One region of the Jeotgalibacillus aurantiacus genome, then DNA from elsewhere that is predicted to be linked to it. Evidence: riboswitches for the same ligand, from Rfam matches in the RefSeq annotation. Region 1 holds a riboswitch; each other region holds the start of a gene.
The links. A riboswitch is a leader RNA that binds a small molecule or an ion and turns the genes downstream of it on or off. The one in region 1 is predicted to bind S-adenosylmethionine.
Positions count from the first base shown of each region.

Region 2: it holds a riboswitch for S-adenosylmethionine, as region 1 does, so the genes downstream of both, H7968_RS16505 (methionine ABC transporter ATP-binding protein) here and H7968_RS12200 (O-acetylhomoserine aminocarboxypropyltransferase/cysteine synthase family protein) in region 1, are expected to answer to the same signal.
Region 3: it holds a riboswitch for S-adenosylmethionine, as region 1 does, so the genes downstream of both, H7968_RS11450 (methionine ABC transporter ATP-binding protein) here and H7968_RS12200 (O-acetylhomoserine aminocarboxypropyltransferase/cysteine synthase family protein) in region 1, are expected to answer to the same signal.

Region 1 covers NZ_JACNMS010000003.1:505,509-507,690, forward strand. Annotated here, with positions in the region: gene H7968_RS12195 (hypothetical protein) at 1-342, shown strand, start outside; SAM riboswitch class I at 685-799, shown strand; gene H7968_RS12200 (O-acetylhomoserine aminocarboxypropyltransferase/cysteine synthase family protein) at 912-2,182, shown strand, end outside.
Region 2 covers NZ_JACNMS010000007.1:75,953-78,134, reverse strand. Annotated here, with positions in the region: gene H7968_RS16515 (toprim domain-containing protein) at 159-521, shown strand; gene H7968_RS16510 (thioredoxin family protein) at 522-845, shown strand; SAM riboswitch class I at 939-1,043, shown strand; gene H7968_RS16505 (methionine ABC transporter ATP-binding protein) at 1,186-2,182, shown strand, end outside.
Region 3 covers NZ_JACNMS010000003.1:348,429-350,610, reverse strand. Annotated here, with positions in the region: gene H7968_RS11455 (FecCD family ABC transporter permease) at 1-51, shown strand, start outside; SAM riboswitch class I at 599-704, shown strand; gene H7968_RS11450 (methionine ABC transporter ATP-binding protein) at 844-1,872, shown strand; gene H7968_RS11445 (methionine ABC transporter permease) at 1,862-2,182, shown strand, end outside.

The DNA of each region.
Region 1 (2,182 bases):
ATTATCACAGAAGAATCCGGACTGGATGCGGAGATACTAATTGACACCTATGCAACTCCTTTCTTAGTAAATGGAGTTGATGTCTCAGAAGACTTTTGGAAAAGTGAATTCACTTACTCACAGGGAACAATGATTCTGAAAATCCCTGAACAGTCTCACATTGATTTAGAGTACGCTCAATTCACCCCATCAATCGTCAATGAACAATTCATGGATAGCGACCCGCATATATTATCCAATATGAACTTCAGAGAAGGCCTAACAATTTACCACCTTCAAATTCCGGAAAGTCTGGAACTGAAATACGACGAAAACGATCCAATTTATCAATTTGAGCAATAAAAATCTAATACATCATTCAACTGAAGAACATCCAGTTTAATTTTTGAACTAAAAGTTATTCGGAATATTAGATTTTGATTGAAGTGTTCCCAAGGTCAGGAGGCCCCCGAAGACTCCTACGGCAGAGGAGCGACAGGTGAGACAGCGTAGCGCAAAGCGCTAGCTGGCTCACCGCGCGGCCGTGGAAAGCGAAGGGGGCCTCCTGACCAATTTTCTAAACAGAAATAAATTAAAAACCAATAAATAAAATATTCAGAAAAAGGTTGACTTCTGTTTCCAACCGCTCTATAATCCTCAACAAGAGATTAACATCAATGCATACCAAAACCATAACTTAATAAACTCTTATCCAGAGTGGCGGAGGGACTAGGCCCTGCGATGCCCGGCAACCAACGAGTCAGCCTTGACTTGGAAAGGTGCTAATTCCTACAGATCGGACTGATCTGAAAGATAAGAGGAGGATCAAAACCCTCTTCTTATGAAGGGGGTTTTTCTTTTCCCTCTTCTCCTTTATCCCTTTACCGCAGCCACTCGACAACTTATTCAACCACTAAAGGAGAGATTTGATCATGACAAACGAAAACCCGCAGTACAATATTGAAACGTTATTATTACACGGTGCTACTGAAGCGGATCCAACGACTGGTTCACGTGCGATTCCTGTTTATCAGACAACGTCGTATGTGTTTGACAGTGCTGAGCATGCGCAGAAGCTGTTTTCTTTAGAAGAGGCAGGCAATATTTATACGCGTATCGGAAATCCGACGGTTGCTGCGTTTGAGAACAGGATTGCTCTTTTAGAAGGCGGAGTGGGGGCTGTTGCTGTTTCGTCCGGAATGGCTGCGATCACCTATGCAGTGTTGAATCTGGCGAGTGCAGGTGATGATATTGTCGCAGCTACGAACTTATACGGTGGAACCTATAATTTATTTGCGCAAACGTTGCCCCGTTATGGCGTCAATGTAACGTTTGTTGATGTATCGGATCCTGAAAATGTCCGAAAAGCCATTGGTCCGAAAACGAAGGCAGTGTTTGCTGAAGTGATTGGAAATCCGAGCCTGCATGTGCTTGATACGGAAGCGGTAGCGAAGGTGGCTCATGAAGAAGGGGTTCCGCTTATTGTGGACAGCACGTTTGCGACTCCTTATTTGAATAAACCATTTGAGCATGGGGCCGATATTGTTGTTCACTCGGCAACGAAATGGATCGGTGGTCATGGTACGACAATCGGTGGTGTTGTGGTGGATGCCGGGAAGTTTAATTATGATAACGGCCGTTTCCCGGATTTTACAACGCCGGACCCAAGCTATAACGGACTGCGTTTTGTTGATTTGGAGGAAGCGGCTTTTATTGCTAAGCTTCGGGTCAACCTGCTGCGTGATACCGGAGCGTGCCTGAGTCCGCAAAATGCATTCTATTTATTACAGGGGCTTGAAACGTTGCATTTACGCCTCGAACGACATGTTGAAAACGCTCAGAAGGTCGCTGACTATCTTGCAGCGCATCCTTCCGTAGATTGGGTTCAGTACCCTGGACTCGAAAATCACCCTTCACATGAGCTGGCGAAAAAATATTTCCCTAAAGGTCCAGGCTCAATCATTGTGTTCGGGATTAAAGGCGGACGTGAGGCAGGAAGAAAAGTCATCGACAACACAAAGCTTTGGTCCCATGTAGCCAATGTTGGAGATGCGAAATCACTGATCATTCATCCGGCTACAACCACACACGCCCAGCTTAGAGGGGCAGATCTTGAAGCTGCCGGCGTCAAAGAGGAGCAGATTCGACTTTCAGTGGGAATCGAATCAGTGGAAGATCTCATCAATGATTTAAATCAGGCGAT
Region 2 (2,182 bases), on a different contig from region 1:
GTTGTCAAATAACCTCAAAGAGTGGTCAAATAAACCTGCTGGACGAGTCGCCTCCGCCTTTCAAATAATTTGCATTTCCCACCCATACAGGCGAAAATAAAGGTAGTATCATATACTGGAATCAAGCCGTGACTAAGGATGATAGGGTGTGATCGGGTATGGATGATTTGTATGGGAAGGTCATTATTGTTGAGGGGACTTCTGATAAGAGGAAGGTGCAGCCGATTATCAGGGAGCCTGTTGAAATTATTTGCACGAATGGAACGATCAGTTTGACAAAGATGGATGAATTGATTGATCAGCTTTTTAATAGAGAAGTGTATATTCTGGTTGATGCTGATGAAGCGGGTGAGAAGCTTAGAAAGCTGTTTAAACGCGAGTTTCCTGAGGCAGGACATCTTTACATTGACCGCATGTACAAAGAAGTGGCGACTACACCGGAACAGCATCTGGCATCGGTTCTGGTTGGAGCGGATATTGATATTTACACGGAGTATTTGGAAAAAAGGATGAATTCTTAAATGATAAAGGAATGGAACATTGACCAACTGAATACACATATTCAAACAGGCGAAAGCACTGCGATGTATTTGTATACGCCGATGTGCGGAACGTGTAAGCTCGCCGGTAAAATGCTAGAGGTGACAGCTGCTGCAGTGAAGGAACCTGTGATCGGTAAAGCGGATCTGAATTATGTGGAGTCGCTGGCAGAGAAATATGAAATTGAAAGCGTACCTTGTTTATTGCTATTCAAAGACGGCCGGCTGCAGGAGAAGATTTATAAATTCGAATCGGTCCCGACTTTATTTGAAGCATTTCAACGCTTAACCTTACAGACAAAATAATTAAACTTTTTTGTTGACTTTAAAAAATCAGCATGATACGATTTGTCTCGTACTCAAATGAAACGACATTAATCGACATTTAAATATAGTTAACTCTTATCAAGAGTGGTGGAGGGACGTGCCCGATGAAACCCGGCAACCGACAGTCAGCTGACTGGAAAGGTGCCAAGTCACACAGGATAACCTGGCAGATGAGAGAAAGACGTCTATTACGTACGCCTTTCTGCTTATCTGCGGGAAGGCGTTTTTTTTGATCCCGGGAAGGTGCCGGGGGACAGGCACTATTAAACGTTGATCCTTTAACGGGATAATAAGTTAATTTATGAAAGTAGGTGATGGCATGATTACCATCTCAGATGTTAAAAAAATCTTTAAGACGAAAAGCGGTTTGTTAACTGCTGTTGATAACGTTAATCTTCAGATCCAGGAAGGCGAAATTTTTGGTGTCATTGGCTACAGTGGTGCCGGAAAAAGTACGCTGATCCGTATGTTAAACGGCCTGGAGCAGCCATCGGAAGGAAAAGTAGACATTAACGGTAAAGTGATTTCCTCTATAAAAGGCGGAGACCTCCGAAAAGCCCGACAAAAAATCAGCATGATCTTTCAGCACTTTAATCTGCTATGGTCAAGAACGGTTGCGGAAAACATTGCTTTTCCGCTTGAAATTGCCGGCGTACCAAAAAGTCAGCGCGAGAAGAAAGTGAACGAGCTGATTGAGCTGGTCGGACTTGAAGGAAGAGGGGATGCTTATCCTTCACAGCTTTCAGGCGGACAAAAGCAGCGCGTCGGTATTGCACGCGCACTGGCTAACGACCCTGAAGTACTGCTTTGTGATGAAGCAACCTCAGCACTCGATCCTCAGACAACGGACTCTATCCTCGAGCTTCTCGTTGACATCAATAAGCGTCTTGGTCTGACAATCGTCTTAATTACTCACGAGATGCATGTGATCCGCAAGATCTGTCACCGCGTTGCTGTGATGGAAAACGGAAAAGTAGTCGAACTTGGAAATGTGCTTGAAGTGTTCAAGCAGCCAAAACAGCCAATTACAAAGCGTTTCGTCCAGCAGGTAACAGAGCCGGAGGAAACGCGGGAAACAATTGAGCATCTGCTCAAGGATTATAAAGGTGGCATCGTTGTAAAGCTGTCTTTTGTAGGCGAATCTGCTGAGCAACCGCTCATTACAACCCTGATCCGTAAATTTGACCTTGATGTCAATATCGTTCAGGGTAAAATCTCTCAAACGCAAAATGGTTCATACGGTTCTCTCTTTATCCATCTTCGCGGAAATGATGATGAGGTTCAGAAAGCTGTAGCATTCATCGAAGAATCAAATG
Region 3 (2,182 bases), 160 kb from region 1:
GTCGCGATTATTGGTGCACCTTATTTTGTTTATTTGTTGTTGAAGAAGTGATTTATAGATATTTGTGCAAATGAAAACCGGGAAGGATTTCCCCTTCGCTTTCCACGGCCGGGCGGTGAACCCCTTGTGCTACGCACAACGGTTTCACCTGTCCCTCCTCCGCCGTAGGAGTCTCCGGGGAAATCCTTCCCTCTTTTTGATTAATTAAAATCCGTATTAAAAAGTGTAATAGTTAAGAGAACTGCTAAAACATTCACAATTGAGTTAAAACTCTTCCAGCTTATTAAACAACACCCATCAAAAAACTCCTGCGAAAGCAGGGGCTTTTCATGATTTTGACTACCAATCTGTTGATTTTTAAAAATGTCCTAGCTCATCATGTTCCGTTGATCAACGAAGATATCAAAGGGCTGGGACCATCCGTAGACTCCTGTGGCGGAAAGGGACAGGTGAAACCGACTGGGCGAAGCTCAGGCGGGTTCACCGCCCGGCCACGGAAAGCGGAGGATGGTCCCCGCCCGTTTTTTCTGAAATACAGGGTTGACAATCTTATTTCAGCATAGTAAAGTAAGTGACAACATTTGAATAGAACGATTTCTTCTTATCCAGAGAGGTGGAGGGACTGGCCCTATGATACCTCGGCAGCGGACTTATTAATAAGCACCGTGCCAACTCCAGCAGGCGATTTGCCTGACAGATGAGAAGAGTGTTTGCGATAAGCAGCCTCTTCTTGTTTTGCAGGAAGAGGCTTTTTTCTGTTTCTTCCTGAATAAAGCAGGATAATATTTTTAACTTTAATCCGATTAAACAGCCCTGAAAACATATATTTAGAGGAGGATCCTGATGATTCAATTTGAAAACGTTAAAAAAACATACGGTGAAGGCCAAGAGGCTGTTCATGCACTGAAAGGGATCGATTTGACCGTGGAGACGGGTGAAATCTATGGCGTCATCGGCTTCAGCGGTGCAGGAAAAAGTTCACTTATACGCTGTGTGAACTGGCTTGAACAACCAACAGAAGGAAAAGTCCTGATTCATGGACAGGATTTAAACAGCCGCTCCAAACAGGAAATCAGAACGATTAGAAAAGACATCGGGATGATCTTTCAGCATTTTAACCTATTGAACTCTAAAACTGTTTTTCAGAATGTCGCGACTCCCCTGCTGCTCAGCCGGGAGCCGAAAGATAAAATCCGGAACAGAGTAACAGAGCTGCTGGACTTTGTCGGTCTCGGAGATAAGGCAGATCAATATCCTGACCAGTTATCCGGTGGGCAAAAGCAGCGTGTCGGTATCGCCCGGGCCCTTGCCACCAACCCTTCCATCCTGTTATGTGATGAAGCGACTTCAGCGCTTGATCCGCAGACGACCCAGTCGATTCTGGACCTGCTGAAAAAAATCAATAAAGCGTACAACATCACGATTTTGATCATCACGCATGAGATGACTGTCATTCGGGAGATATGCGATAAAGTTGCAGTCATCGAGGAAGGAATCATTAAAGAAAAAGGGACTGTTTTTGAAGTCTTCACGAACCCGCAGCACCCTACAACAAAACGGTTTGTACGTTCCGTCATGAATGATCAGTTACCTGAAAGTATTGTCAGGGAGCTTGAAAAGAAGAGCTTCAAGAACGTTTACCGGATCCAGTACACAGGGCATTCCGCCGGATCCCCCCTTCTTTCGAGACTTTCACGGAAGTTCAATCTGGATGTCAATGTACTTTACGGAAACATTACCGAACTGCAGGACATCCCGTACGGCAATCTGATTGTAGAATTCGATGGACAGCAGTCTGATATTCAAAAAGCACTGCATTATATCCAACAGGAAAATGTGTATGTAAAGGATGTGACCCGACATGCTGGTTAATACAGATCAAATCATTGAAGCACTTTGGGAAACACTGGCCATGGTCGGCTTTTCCCTCCTCTTCTCCTCACTGATCGGATTTCCGCTAGGGATTCTGCTTGTCGTGACGAGAAAAGGACATTTACTTGAGAATACAGCTGTTTTTAACGTTTTAAACGGCGTGATTAACGTCTTTCGCTCGATTCCGTTTATCATCCTGATGGTTGCCATTATACCGATTACAAGACTGATTGTAGGAAGTTCAATCGGGACAGCAGCTGCTGTTGTACCACTTGTTTTTTACGCTGGTCCTTACATCGCGCGGCTTATC